2 regions of the Streptomyces sp. NBC_01190 genome follow, and region 1 is predicted to be linked to the other one. Evidence: riboswitches for the same ligand, from Rfam matches in the RefSeq annotation. Region 1 holds a riboswitch; the other holds the start of a gene.

The links. A riboswitch is a leader RNA that binds a small molecule or an ion and turns the genes downstream of it on or off. The one in region 1 is predicted to bind cobalamin.
Region 2: another riboswitch for cobalamin. It lies ahead of OG519_RS00855 (CbtB-domain containing protein); the one in region 1 lies ahead of OG519_RS07000 (cobalamin biosynthesis protein).

What each region holds. Positions count from the first base shown of each region.
Region 1 is NZ_CP108580.1:1,642,893-1,650,055, forward strand. It holds gene OG519_RS06985 (NAD(P)/FAD-dependent oxidoreductase) at 1-323, shown strand, start outside; gene OG519_RS06990 (inorganic phosphate transporter) at 577-1,908, shown strand; gene OG519_RS06995 (hypothetical protein) at 1,930-2,127, shown strand; cobalamin riboswitch at 2,256-2,385, shown strand; gene OG519_RS07000 (cobalamin biosynthesis protein) at 2,515-3,459, shown strand; gene OG519_RS07005 (cobyric acid synthase) at 3,456-4,961, shown strand; gene cobN (cobaltochelatase subunit CobN) at 4,958-7,163, shown strand, end outside.
Region 2 is NZ_CP108580.1:184,188-191,350, forward strand. It holds gene nhaA (Na+/H+ antiporter NhaA) at 1-506, shown strand, start outside; gene OG519_RS00825 (DUF6296 family protein) at 566-796, opposite strand; gene OG519_RS00830 (HD domain-containing protein) at 1,046-1,702, opposite strand; gene OG519_RS00835 (cobalt-precorrin-6A reductase) at 1,848-2,594, opposite strand; gene cobF (precorrin-6A synthase (deacetylating)) at 2,594-3,367, opposite strand; gene OG519_RS00845 (hypothetical protein) at 3,364-4,170, opposite strand; gene OG519_RS00850 (CbtA family protein) at 4,167-5,027, opposite strand; gene OG519_RS00855 (CbtB-domain containing protein) at 5,059-5,274, opposite strand; cobalamin riboswitch at 5,308-5,440, opposite strand; gene OG519_RS00860 (putative protein N(5)-glutamine methyltransferase) at 5,520-6,278, opposite strand; gene OG519_RS00865 (glycoside hydrolase family 2 protein) at 6,602-7,163, opposite strand, start outside.

The DNA.
Region 1 (7,163 bases):
GCGCGAGCGTCCATCTGGACCGGACCACCGGGCTCGGCTGGGCCGGCGGCTATGTCGGCAGCGGGGTGGCCACCGCCAATCTGGCCGCCCGCACCCTGCGGGACCTGGTCCGGCTCGACTCCGGGCAGGGCGGCCCGACCGAGCTGACCGGGCTGCCCTGGGTGGGCCACCGGGTACGGCGCTGGGAGCCGGAGCCCTTCCGCTGGGCGGCGGTGCACGGGGTGTACGCGGCCTACCGGGCGGCCGACCGGCGCGAGTCGACCGGCCAGAGCGCCGCCACCCACCCGCTGGCGCGGCTCACCGACCGCCTCACCGGCCACTGACCCGGCGCCCGGCGACCCGGCCGATCCACCGGGCCCACCCACCCGGCTGACCCGGCCGACCCGGCCAACGGCGTCGGGCAGCAACATCCGCAACCCCCGTTCCGGCTCCGTTCCGCTGCCGTTCCGGCCGCCTTACCTCCACGTTTACAACCCGTTCATATCAGCACCGCGAAGACGACCCCAGTTCACCTTCCGTTCATCAGATCTCCGTACGGTCGGCTCGCCCCTTCCCGACCGAACGAATCCTGGGTCCATGGAACACATCACGCTCCTGATCGGAATCGTGATCGCCACCGCGCTCGTGTTCGACTTCACCAACGGCTTCCACGACACCGCGAACGCGATGGCCACCACCATCTCCACCGGCGCCATGGGGCCCAGGACGGCGGTGGGCATGTCCGCCGTCCTCAACCTGCTCGGCGCCTTCCTGTCGGTCGAGGTGGCCAAGACCATCTCGGGCGGCATCATCGACGAATCCGCCGGCGTCCGCCCCGAGGTGATCTTCGCCGGCCTGGTCGGCGCCATCCTGTGGAATCTGCTCACCTGGCTGGCCGGGCTGCCGTCCAGCTCGTCGCACGCGCTCTTCGGCGGCCTGATCGGCGCGACCCTCGTCTCGGTCGGCACGCACGGGGTCAACGGTGACGCGGTCGTCATGAAGGTCCTGATCCCGGCGGTGGCCGCGCCGGTCGTTGCGGGGCTCGCCGCGACGCTCGCCACCCGCCTCACCTACCGGCTGAGCCGGCGGGCGGACCCGGCGGCGACCGCCAAGGGCTACCGGGCCGGGCAGATCGCCTCGGCGGCGCTGGTCTCCCTGGCCCACGGCACCAACGACGCGCAGAAGACGATGGGCGTGATCACCCTCGCGCTGATCACCGGCGGCGCGATCGCCCCGCACTCCGACCCGCCGTTGTGGGTGATCGTCTCGGCCGGCAGCGCGATCGCGCTCGGTACGTATCTGGGCGGCTGGCGGATCATCCGCACCATGGGCCGGGGCCTCACCGACATCGAGCCGCCGCAGGGATTCAGCGCCCAGACCGGCGCCGCCGTCACCATCCTCGCCTCCTCCCACCTCGGCTTCGCGCTGTCCACCACCCAGGTCTGCTCGGGCGCGGTGATGGGCGCCGGGATCGGGCGGCGCGGCGGGGTGGTGCGGTGGAGCACCGCGGGCCGGATGGCCGCGGGCTGGGGCCTGACGCTGCCGGCCGCCGGACTCGTCGCGGCGGGCGCGGCGCTGCTCGCCGACCGGGGTGCCTGGGGAGTCGGCCTGGTCGCCGCTCTCGCCCTCGCCGCCTGCGTGGCGGTCCGGGCGGCGGCCCGGCGCGAGCCGGTCACCCACGCCAACGTCAACGACCCCGAGCCGGCGCCGGTGACGCCGGTGACGCTGGTGAAGACGCCCGCCAACACCCGGGCCACGCGCCTCTCGGCAACCGGGCTTCCCGGCCAGGCGGCGACCGGCCGGACCGCCGCTCCGGTGGCGCCGCCCGGCAAACCGACCACGGCCGTCAAACCCCCCACGGCCACCACCCCGGCTCCGCTCTCCGCCCCGGCTCCCGGCCCCGCCAACTCCGCGCCCACCACCGCCTGACTCCCCCGCCAAGGACTCCTCATGACCATCGACTGGCACGCCCTCGGCACCGTCCTCGTCGTCACCCTGGTTTCGACCGTGGGCCTGGTGGGGATCTTCACCCTCGGCGTGGTCGGCCTGTCCCGGCCGACCGCCGCCCTGCCCCGGGCCGGCGCCTGCCTCTGCTTCGCCGCCTGCGCGGCCGCGATCGGCTACGGCATCCAACTCATCGTCGCGTGACCCCGGTTGGCTGGTCCGGGGCACCGCGCCGGCGGGTGGACCCCGCCACGCTCCGTCCGCGCAGGTCAAGGGCGAGTTGACGCGGTTTGGCGGGCGTGGTGAACTGCCGGGAGCCATACGGCGGCAGGAGAGGAAGTCCGGTGCGAATCCGGCGCGGTCCCGCCACTGTCACCGGGGAGCGCGCTCCCGACCCGTACGTCACGGCCGGTCCGCCGGCTGGAAGGCGGGGAGCGCGTCGATCCGGGAGCCAGGAGACTCTCACCGCCGGTCACGTCGAGCCAGGGCGCGGACCCTGAGTGAGGACCTAACGCATGCCCGGCACGCGCGCACCGATACCTGAAGGCCTCGACGGCTGGTCCGCGCGGAGCGCGACGGCGGGCTGAGCGAGTGCGTGCCGATCGCGTGTTCGCGTACGGTGCCGTGCTCGGCTTCCTCGGCGACCTGCTCGCCGGTGATCCGCGCCGCGGCCATCCCGTCGCCGGATTCGGGCGGGCGGCCGGCGCGTTGGAGCGCCGGATGTGGCGGGACGACCGGGGCAGCGGCGCGGTGTACACGACCCTGTGCGCCGGCGGGGCGGTCGGCGCCGCGGTGCTGGCGAAAAACGCCGTACGGTCCTGCGCCGCGCTGTCGGTCGCCCTGACCGCGCTGGCCACCTGGTCGGTGCTCGGCGGCACTTCGCTGGCCCGGGAGGCGGCGGGGGTCGCGGCGGCGCTGGAGGCGGGCGACCTGGCCGGCGCCCGCGAGCTGCTCCCCCGGCTGTGCGGCCGGGACCCGCTGGCGCTGGACGCGGACGGCATCGCGCGGGCGGTGGTGGAGTCGGTCGCCGAGAACACCTCCGACGCCGTGGTGGGCGCTCTGGTGTGGGGCGCGGTCGGCGGGGTGCCCGGGCTCGTCGGCTTCCGCGCGGCCAACACCCTGGACGCCATGGTCGGCCACAAGTCCCCCCGCTTCCGCCGCTTCGGCTGGGCCTCGGCCCGGCTCGACGACGTCCTCGGCTATCCCGGCGCCCGGCTCACCGCGACGCTCGCGGTGCTGGCGGGACCGCATCCCGGATCGGCGCTCCGCACCTGGCGCCGGGACGCCCGGTTCCATCCGAGCCCCAACGCGGGCCCCGTCGAGGCCGCCTTCGCCGGGGCCCTGCGCCGCCGACTCGGCGGCACGCTCTCCTACGAAGGCCGGGTCGAACACCGCCCGGTCCTCGGCGCGTCCTTTCCCGCCCCGACGGTCGCGGACATCGCCAGGGCCGTCCGGCTCTCCCGCCGCGTGGGCGCGCTCGCGCTCGCGGTGTCGACCGCACTGTCGGCCCTGGGGCCGGAAGGAGCCGCCCGATGAAGGGTCTGCTGATCGCCGGGACCACCAGCGACGCCGGCAAGAGCGTGGTCACCGCCGGGATCTGCCGGTTCCTGGTGCGAAGAGGGGTGCGGGTCGCCCCGTTCAAGGGGCAGAACATGTCGCTGAACTCCTTTGTGACCCGGGAGGGAGCCGAGATCGGCCGGGCCCAGGCGATGCAGGCCCAAGCCGCGAGGGTGGAGCCGTCGGCGCTGATGAACCCCGTGCTGCTGAAGCCGGGCAGCGACCGGAGCAGTCAGGTGATCGTGCTGGGCAAGCCGGTGGGCGAGTTGAGCGCGCGCGGCTACCACGGCGGCAGGCAGGGCGAGTTGCTCGACACGGTGGTGGGGTGCCTGGAGGAGTTGGGCGCGCGCTACGACACGGTGATCTGCGAAGGCGCCGGCAGCCCGGCCGAGATCAACCTGCGCCGTACCGACATCGTGAACATGGCGCTGGCCCGCCGCGGCCGGCTGCCCACCCTGGTGGTCGGCGACATCGACCGCGGCGGGGTCTTCGCCTCCTTCTTCGGCACCACCGCGCTGCTCTCGCCCGCGGACCAGGACCTGGTCTGCGGCTATGTGGTCAACAAGTTCCGCGGCGATCCGGCCCTGCTCCAGCCCGGCCTCGACATGCTGCGCGGCCTCACCGGCCGGCCGACCCTCGGCGTGCTGCCCTACAGCCACGGTCTGGGCATCGACGAGGAGGACGGCCTGCGGGTGTCGATGCGCGGCGCCGTACGCGAGTCGGCGGTGGCCGCGCCGCTCGGCGCGGACATCCTGCGGGTCGCCGTGGTGGCCGTGCCGTTGATGTCCAACTTCACCGACGTGGACGCGCTCGCCGCCGAACCCGGCGTCCTCGTACGGTTCGTGGACCGTCCGGAGGAGCTGGCGGACGCCGATCTGGTGGTGCTGCCCGGCACCCGCGGCACGGTCAGGGCGCTGGAGTGGCTCACCGCCCGGGGCCTGGCCGACGCCGTCAAGGAGCGGGCCGCGGCCGGGCGGCCGGTGCTCGGCGTGTGCGGCGGCTTCCAGATCCTCGGTGAACTCATCGAGGACGACGTGGAGTCGAGGGCGGGTACGGTGCCGGGCCTCGGTCTGCTGCCGGTCCGGGTGCGGTTCGCCGCCGAGAAGACCCTGGCCCGGCCGGTGGGCGCCGCCTACGGCGAGCCGGTGGCGGGCTACGAGATCCACCACGGGGTGGCCGAACTGCACGGCGGCTACGAGGAGTTCCTCGACGGCTGCCGGGTCGGGCCGGTCTGGGGCACCCACTGGCACGGCTCGCTGGAGAGCGACGGCTTCCGCCGGGCGTTCCTGCGGGAGGTGGCCGCCGTCGCGGGGCGCCGCTTCGTGCCTGCCCCCGACACCGTCTTCGAGGCGTTGCGCGAGGCGCAGTTGGACCGTCTCGGCGATCTGGTCGAGGAGCACATGGACACCGCCGCGCTGCTGCGGCTCATCGAGGACGGCGCGCCCGCCGGCCTACCCTTCATCGCACCGGGGGCACCATGACCACCGTTCTGCTGCTGTCCACCGCCGACACCGATCTGCTGGCGGCCCGCGCGGCAGGGGCCGGCTACCGCATCGGCAACCCGTCCCGGGTGGACCCGGAGACGGATCTCCCGGCGCTGCTGGACGGCGCCGATCTGGCCGTCGTCCGGCTGCTCGGCGGACGGCGGACCTGGGAGCGGGGGCTCGACGTGCTCGCCGCGTCGGGGGTGCCGACGGTGCTGCTCGGCGGTGAGACGGTGCCGGACGCCGAACTGATGGCGCTGTCGTCCGTGCCGGCCGGGGTCGTGGCGGAGGCGTTGCGCTATCTGGTGGCCGGCGGCCCGGCCAACCTGGCCGAGCTGGCCCGCTTCCTGTCCGACACCGTCCTGATGAGCGGCGAGGGCTTCGAACCGCCGCACGCCATGCCGGAGTTCGGCCGGCACGGCGCGTACGCCCACCAGGAGGGCCGCCCGACCGTCGCCGTCCTCTTCTACCGCGCCCACGAACTCGCCGGCAACACGGCCTTCGTGGACACCTTGTGCGAGGCGATCGAGGCCAGGGGCGCCAATGCCCTTCCTGTGTATTGCGGATCCCTTCGTGGAGGTGACCCGGAGCTCTACGGCCTGCTGGGCGGGGCCGACGCGATTGTCACCACCGTGCTGGCGGCCGGCGGCACCGTCGCGTCGGAGGCGAGTGCGGGGGGCGACGACGAGGCGTGGGACATCGGCGCGCTGGCCGAACTGGACGTGCCGATCCTCCAGGGGCTGTGTCTGACCTCCTCGCGCAAGGCGTGGGAGGAGTCGGACGCCGCGCTGTCCCCGATGGACGCGGCGATGCAGGTGGCGATCCCGGAGTTCGACGGGCGGCTGATCACCGTGCCCTTCTCCTTCAAGGAGACCGGCGAGGGCGATGTGCCGGTCTACGTGGCCGACCCGGAGCGGGCCGCCCGGGTCGCGGGCATCGCGGTCCGGCACGCCGCCCTGAAACACAAGCCCAACGCCGACAAGCGCGTCGCCCTGGTCTTCACCGCCTACCCCACCAAGCACTCCCGGGTCGGCAACGCGGTGGGCCTGGACACCCCCGCCTCGGCCGTCGGGCTGCTGCACGCGCTGCGCGACGCCGGCTACGTCACCGGTGACTTCCCCGACGACGGCGACGAGTTGATCCACCGGCTGATCGCGGCCGGCGGCCACGACGTGGAGTGGCTGACCGAGGAGCAACTGGCCGCCGCCCCGGCCCGGGTGCCGGTGGCCGACTACCGGCGCTGGTTCGCCGCGCTGGACGAGGAGACCCGCGCCGGCATGCTCACGCACTGGGGCGAGCCGCCCGGCTCGCTCTACGTGGACGGCGAGGACATCGTGCTGGCGTCGCTGCGGTTCGGCAATGTGGTGATCATGATCCAGCCGCCGCGCGGCTTCGGCGAGAACCCGATCGCGATCTACCACGACCCGGACATGCCGCCGTCCCACCACTACCTCGCCGCGTACCGCTGGCTGGACCACACCTTCGGCGCCGACGCCATCGTCCACCTCGGCAAGCACGGCACCATGGAGTGGCTGCCGGGCAAGGGCCTCGGGCTGTCCGCCCGCTGCGCCCCCGACGCGGTCCTCGGCGAACTCCCCCTGGTCTACCCGTTCATCGTCAACGACCCCGGCGAGGGCACCCAGGCCAAGCGGCGGGGCCACGCCACCGTGGTGGACCACCTGGTGCCGCCGATGGCCCGCGCCGACTCCTACGGCGACCTGGCGAAGCTGGAGCAGCTCCTCGACGAGTACGCGCTGGTGAACGATCTGGACCCGGCGAAGGCGCCGGCCGTCCGCAGCCAGATCTGGACCCTGGTCAGGGCCGCGGAACTCCACCACGACCTGCACGTGGACCAGCAGCCGGACGAGGACGACTTCAACGACTTCGTGCTGCACGTCGACGGCTGGCTGTGCGAGATCAAGGACGTCCAGATCCGGGACGGGCTGCACATCCTCGGCGGCGGTCCGGTCGGCGAGCCTCGGGTGAACCTGGCGCTTGCGGTGCTGCGTTCGGCCCAGATCTGGGGCGGGGTCGGCGCGGCGCTGCCCGGTCTGCGGGCCGCGCTCGCCGAGCACTTCGGGCTGGTGGAGAAGGAGTTGCTCGCCGAACCGGGGGCACCGGCGGCCGTGCCGGCGGCGCTGACCGCTCTCGCGGACGGCCCGGCCCGTACCGGCTCCGACGCCGTGGACCTGCTGGAGC
Region 2 (7,163 bases), 1.5 Mb from region 1:
TGGAGGCCCCGGTCACCGTGGTGGAGTACGGGGACTTCGAGTGCCCCTTCTGCGGGCAGGCCGAGGACGTGGTGCGGGAGTTGCTCGCCGACTTCGGCGATGTGCGCTATGTGTGGCGGCATTTGCCGCTCACCGATGTGCATCCGCACGCCCAGCTCGCCGCCGAGGCGGCGGAGGCCGCCGCGGAGCAGGGGCGGTTCTGGGAGATGCACGATCTGCTGATGGACCATCAGGACGAGCTGCGGGTGAAGGATCTGCTGGTGTACGCCAGGGAACTCGGCCTCGACGAGGACGCGTTCCAGCAGGCGCTGCGGAACCACGTCGGCAGGCAGCGGGTTGACGAGGATCTCGAATCGGCGGACATGAGCGGTGTCTCCGGCACGCCGACCTTCTTCGTCAACGGCCGCCGCCATCACGGCGCTTACGACATCGCGAGCCTGTCCGCCTCGGTCGTGGCGGCCCGTGACCGGGTGCTGCTGGTGGAGGGCGGCGGACGGCGGCGCTGAGACGGCGGGCGACGGCGGGCGGGCCGGACGACGTCGTCCGGCCCGCCCGCCGCGAGCGCTCAGGCCTGTGGGATGCGAACGGCCCGGGGAACCGCGGGGGCCTGCTGACCGCCGCTGGCCACCATCCTTACCTCACCGTCCGCACTGATCTCGGCGCGGACGATGCCGGTCTCGTCCGCGTAGATCGGATAACCACCCGCTCCGGCCTGCTCCGTACGATGGACCGCCACGATGTCTTCCCCGCCTCCGGGGGTGGGGAAGACGAGTTCGTAGCTTTCCGGGTACTCCATTGCGTGCCTCCCGACCGGACGGCGTGGGTTTCGCGCCCCACCGCCCGTTCCGTGGGCTTTCGCCGGACCTCTACATGATGCCCCGGGTCCGCCGGCATCGCCCGTTCAGAGCATTGGTCACGTACCGTAAAGGTTAGTGGCCCCTCCGTGGTCAGTCCAGCGGTGCGCCGGGGGACGCGCGGGTGAAAGCCACCGCACTCCCCTCCGGTGTGCGGGGCCGTTTCCCGGGGCGCTGGCCGGAAACGGGGTTTACTCGGGCCAGGGCGATTCCAGGATGGTGGTCACGAAGTCGGCGCGCTCGAAACCGGCCACGTAGTGGGCGAGCACGTCGGCGTTGACGGTGCCGAAGGTGGTGTCCGGCTTGGGCTCGATGCCCTCGGTGAAGGCGGCGAGGACGCGCCGCTTGAAGTCGGGGCGGGGGTGCAGCGCGGTGATCGCGTCCCGGTCGACCGGCGGGATGTCGTGGTAGCCGATGCCCAGCACGTCGTACTCGACACCCGCGGTCACCAGGGCGATCTCCGGCTCCATGAACTCCGGTACGCCGGGGGTGGTGTGCAGCGCGATCGCCGTCCAGACCCGGCGGACGCTGTCCTCGGGCACGTCGTGGGACCGCAGGAAGCGGCGCGCCTCGTCGGCGCTGTCCACCTCGAAGCGGTGACCGCTGCGGTGGAAGCGCTCGGACAGGCCGAGGTCGTGGAACATGGCTCCGACGTAGAGCAGTTCGGGGTCGAAGCTCAGGTCCCGGCGCCGGCCCTGGAGACCGCCGAACCAGTAGACCCGCCGTGAGTGGTTGAAGATCAGCTCGTTCGTGGTGTCGCGCACCAGTTCGGTGGCCTCGCGGGCCAGCGCCGTGTCGGGTATGGCGATCCCGGCGACCTGGGCCGGTTCGGTCTGCTCGCTGCTCATCACTGCCACCTCCGCTGTTCCCCCGGTGGGCGGCCGTGGTCCGGGCGCCTGTCTCCAGCATCGGCGCGGAGCCGGCCGGCTGCCATGGCGGTACGGCCGGTTGTCCCACAGATCCGGCCGGGGCGGCCCGATCAGCGGCCCGGGATCAGGCCGGCCCGATGCGGGCGGCCAGCCAGGCCGCGGCCTCGGCCGGGGACGCGGCGGTGTCGACTCCGCCGGGCGGCGGCGGCCGGCGGATGATCAGCACGGGGATACCGGACGCGCGGGCCGCGGCGAGTTTGGGCGCGGTCGCCCCGCCGCCGCTGTCCTTGGTGACCAGCAGGTCGATGCGGTGCTCCCGCAGCAGCGCCGACTCGCCGGCGAGGGTGAAGGGGCCCCGGGCCAGCAGGACGCGGCAGTTCCGGGGCAGCGGCGGCGTGGGGTCCCGCACCATACGGGCCAGCAGGTGGAGGTCGAGTCCGGCGAAGACGGCCAGTTCCTGGCGGCCGATGGTGAGGAAGGCCCGGCTGCCCAGGGCCGGCGCCAGCGTGGCAGCGTGCCGGACGGTGTCCGCCCAGTGCCAGCGGTCGCCGGGACCCGGGGTCCAGCCGGGCCGGCGCAGCGCGAGCAGCGGGATGTCCGCCGCCGTGGCGGCCGCCGCGGCGTGCCGGCTGATCTCGGCGGCGAAGGGGTGGGTGGCGTCGATCATCGCGTGGATCCGTTCGGCGCGCAGCCAGGCGGTGAGACCGGCGGCTCCGCCGAAGCCGCCGCTGCGGCTCCGGCCGGCCGGCAGCCGCGGCTGGTCCGTGCGGCCGGCCAGCGAGCTGACGACGTCGAGCGCCGGGTCGCCGGCCAGCGCGTCGGCCAGTGCGCGGGCCTCCGCGGTGCCGCCGAGGATCAGGACCCGCCGCATCAGCGCGCGTCGGTCCTGCGCAGCAGATAGGTGTCCATGATCCAGCCCTTGCGGGTCCTGGCGTCGGCCCGGGCGGCGCGGATCCGGTCGGCCAGTGCCTCGTCCAGCGGGCCGGAGAGCAGGATCTCGTCCGGGGTGCCGAGGTACGCCCCCCAGTAGATGTGCAGATCCCGCCCGGTGAAGCGGCCGAAGGCCTGCTGCGCGTCGAGCATCACCACCACGTCGTCGGCGCCCTCGGGCAGGCCCTCGTCGGCGAGCCGGCGGCCGGTGGTGATCCGCACCGGCCGCCCGACCTGGTTGAGGCCGACGCGGTGCTTGGCGGCGAGCGTGGAGACGCTGCTGATGCCGGGTACGACGGTCCAGTCGAAGTCCTGGCCGCCGCGTGCGCGCACCTCGTCCAGGATGCCCAGCGTGCTGTCGTAGAGGGCCGGGTCACCCCAGACCAGGAAGGCGCCGTGGGCACCGTCGGGCAGTTCGTCGGCGATCAGCCGCTGGTAGACATCGGCCCGGCGCCGCCGCCAGTCGTCCACCGCGGGCGCGTACGACGCCGAAGGGGCGGTGCGGTCGCGTTCCGGGTCGCGGGCGACGACCACCCGGTGGTCCCGGCGGGCGTGCCGGTCGAGGATCAGCTCCCGCAGGCCCACCAGATCGGCCTTCTCCTCCCCCTTGTCGAGCAGGAAGAACACATCGGTACGGCCCAGGGCGCCCACCGCCTGAAGGGTGAGCTGCTCGGGGTCGCCGGCGCCGATACCTATGACGTAGATCCGCTTCACGAGGCGGAGTCTGGCACACCGCGCGCCGGGGACCGCGGGGCGAGGGCGCAGTCGCCGCAGAGCGGGCCGTCGCGGCCGGGGGCGGCGCGGTAGATCAGACAGCAGCTACGGCGGCGCAACGCGCCGCCCTCGGTGCTGCTCGCGCCGGCGAGCGGCGCGCGGCCCAGCAGCAGCCCGGCGAACGCCCGGGTGCTGGTCGCCCGTTCCGGCCGCCGCGCGGCGAGTGTCACCGCCGCGCCGCCCACCGCCGAGGCGGTGTTGCCGCGCAGGATGTGCCGGGAGACCCCGAACGGGCCGAACGCGGCGGCCAGTTCCGCCAGCGCTCCGGCCATCAGCCGGGCCGCGAGCAGTTCGGCGAGATCCTCGGCCGACCGGCACGCGGGACCGAGCGCGCCCACCGGCAGCGCCAGCGGTACGGGCCCGCCGAGCACCGGCCGCCAGCGGACCTCGCTCAGCGGGAAGACAAGCGGGCGGTGGGCGAGCACCGCGGCGGCCAGCGCGGGCGAGACCAGCCGGGCGGCCAGTCCCAGGTGCGCGACCGAGGCGGCGACGCGGGTCTCGACCGCCTCGGCCGGCTGCCCTCCCGCCGCGGCGAGCCACTCCCGTACGGCCTCGACCCGCGCGGCCAACAGCGGTGCGGACAGGGGCTGCCAGTCCAGGTCCCGCGCGTCGGACGGTGAGGGGGCCGGTTCCGTTCCCGGAGCCGGCCGGGCTTCCCAGGCGAAGAAGGCGCCGAGCGCGGCGATCTGCTCGATCACCGCGCTCGGCGGACCTGCGATGGGCTGCGGCCCGGCGGCGCTCACGCGGGGACCGGCGCCGGCTTCCGCGTGGCGGAGGTGTCCGGGCGCGGGTTCAGCAGCCGGTCGGCGAGGGGCGCGTAGACCAGTCCGATCACCGACCAGAGCAGCAGTTGGGCGAGGACCGAGTAAAAGCGGAAGGAGAAGAGCACGTCGGCGGGGAAGCCCGGATAGACGATGTCGCCCTTGGGGTCCTTCAGCGGCAGGGGTGTCTCGGTGCTGTGGTTGCCGAAGTTCTCCTTGTTGTAGGCGAGATGGCCGAGCGACGGCAGCAGCAGCATCACGACGCCGGTCGCGACGACGAAGGCGGCGCCCGCCAGCAGCACGGCGTTCCAGCTGCCGAACCGCGGCTGGAGGCGTTTGCCGAGCCAGGCGGCCCCGACGAGGAAGGCCACCGAGCACACCACCATGATCAGGTACAGGCCGCTGCGGGCCTTGATGGTCTCCTCGTGCCCGATCGCCGGCGGGTTGGCCGGGTACTTCAGGAAGGGCACCAGATAGATGCCGAGGAAGCCGCCGCCCGCGAGGAGCAGCGACAGCCCGCGCGGGCGGACTCCGCCGACCCGGCCGAGGCAGACGGCGTAGGCGACGGCGAAGAGCGCGCCCATCGCCATCCCGAAGACGATGAGGCCGACGCCGACACCGACGTCGGCCTGGATGGTGCGGCTGAAGATGTCGGGGCCCGCCGCCTCCGCGGGCACCCCGGCCGCCTTGTCGAGCGCGGCCTGCGCCGCGTCACGACCGCTCTCGTAGTCGATGGCCTTGCTGATCCAGGGCTCCGCGAAGATCCGGGCGAAGAGGAAGGTGAGCAGGCCACCGACTGCGCCGGCCAACAGACCGCGCAGTATCAGCTTCTTTTCCATTGTTCTTTCCGTGTCCGGTTGGCGCCGCGCGTCAGTGGCAGGGGAAGCCGAGGAAGTGGCGGGCGTCGTGCACGAACTCGTGGATGTGCGTGTCGTTGCCGAACACGGAGACGGCGCCTTGGTCCACGCCGATGAAGTAGTAGGCGGCGAGCGCTACGAGCGCGGTGCCGACGAGCCAGACCACGGCTTTGGAGACCGGCAGGACAACCGGTGTCGCGGCCGGACGGGGAGAGGAAACGCTGCTCACGGTGGGCCCTCCTTGGGGGATCGTGCGTCCCTGTTCATGGGCGTCGTGATGGGTGGGTGTCTGACTCCCCTGCCGTCTGTCGGCGGCGGGCTCACAGTGGCGCGACCGTGCTGGATTCCCACCAGCTTCCCCACATCATCACTACACCCAGAGGGTAGGCGCCCCTTCCACTGCGCGTCAATCGGATCGCCTTGGCGACAAGGGAAGATGTCCCTGGTCGCAGGGGTGGAGCCGGGTCCGCGGGGTCAGTTGAGCGGCCGGGTGCCGACCACCACGGTCGCGTACAGCTCCTCGTCGGTGGCGAGCCGCGGTTCGAGACCGCCCGCGCGGACGATCTCGACGGCTCGCGCGGCCTGGGCTTCGCCGGTCTCGAAGACCAGGGCGCCGCCGGGGGTGAGCCAGTCGCGGGCCTCGGCGGCGACCCGGCGCAGCACGTCAAGGCCGTCGGGACCCCCGTCGAGGGCCATGCGCGCCTCGTGGTCGCGTGCCTCCGGCGGCAGCAGGGCGACCGAATCGCTCGGCACGTAGGGGACGTTGGCGGCGAGTACGGCCACCCGGCCGCGCAGCCGGTCGGGCAGGGGGGTGAAGAGGTCACCGTGGTGGACCTGGCCGCCGATCGGCAGCACATTGCGGCGGGCGCAGACCACCGCGGCCGGGTCGAGGTCGGCGGCGTGCAACTCCACGCCGTCCACGGCCGCGGCCAGCGCGACACCGAGCGCGCCGGAGCCGCAGCACAGGTCGACCACCAGCGCGCCGGGCTCGGCGAGGGCGACGGCCACGCCGAGCAGGAACTCGCTGCGGCGGCGGGGGACGAAGACCCCGGGGTCGACCGCGATCCGCAGCGAGCCGAACTCGGCCCAGCCGAGGACGTGTTCGAGCGGCAGGCCGCCGGCCCGCCGTTCCACCATGTCCCGCAGCCGGTCGGGATCGGCGGCCTCGGCGAGCAGCAGCCGCGCCTCGTCCTCGGCGAAGACGCAGCCGGCCGCCCGCAGCCGGCCGACCACGGAAGCCAAAGTAGGAGGTGCAAGTGGTACAAGGGACGTGGGCGGCGCAACTGGCGCGGGCGACAGGGGCGGCGGGGGCACGGGGGCCGACGCCGCGGGCGCCGGAGCGTTGGCCGTAGAGGCGGTCGCTGTCACGGGGAGGTCCTGCATCGGAGCCTTTCGGGAAGCCTGCGGGCGTCTCCCGGTACCGCGTGGCGGCTGATCGTCAGGCCGCGCGGCCGTACGGCGGGAACACCCGTCCTGAACTGGCGGTAATCGGTCCCACCTCCTCAGCTCGTCTCCGCGCCCGGTTCGGCGCGAGCCACCAACCTACCCCACCCCGGTCAGCGGCCGGGATCAGGTTGGGCCGGCCGGACCGCCGAGTTGACGCAGAAGAGGGCCGCCACCGCGGCCGCCGCGGTCGGCCGCTCCCAGCCGCGTACCGTGATCGTCACGCTCTCCCCCGGCAGCAGCGTGGTCAGGCCCCGGTCCGCGGTGGCGGTCGGAGCGAGCCGGTCGGCTTGGAGCAGCAGGTCCCGCAGCAGGGTGCGGGCGGTGACGGTGACGGTGACCGCGGCGCCATCGGTGTCCCCGTCGTCGGCGGCCGCGGTGGCGGAGGCGGTGGTGTGGGCGGCGGCCACCGCGACGTCCCAGCGCGGCGCCGGATAGGCGAAGTCCTTGTCGCGGGCCGCGAACCACAGCGCGCGCAGCCCGTCCGCCTCGACGGTCAGCAGTTCCTTGTCGCTGCTGGGCGGCGGGCACAGCTCCCGCGGTACGGGGACGGTGGCGACGGCGCGGGCGGCCGCGGTGAACGGCAGCCGCGCCTCGGCGAGCACCGCCCCGTCCACCGCGACTCTGCGCAGGACGGCTGTGCCCGGCCAGTCCCGCGCGGTCTGGTTGATCAGC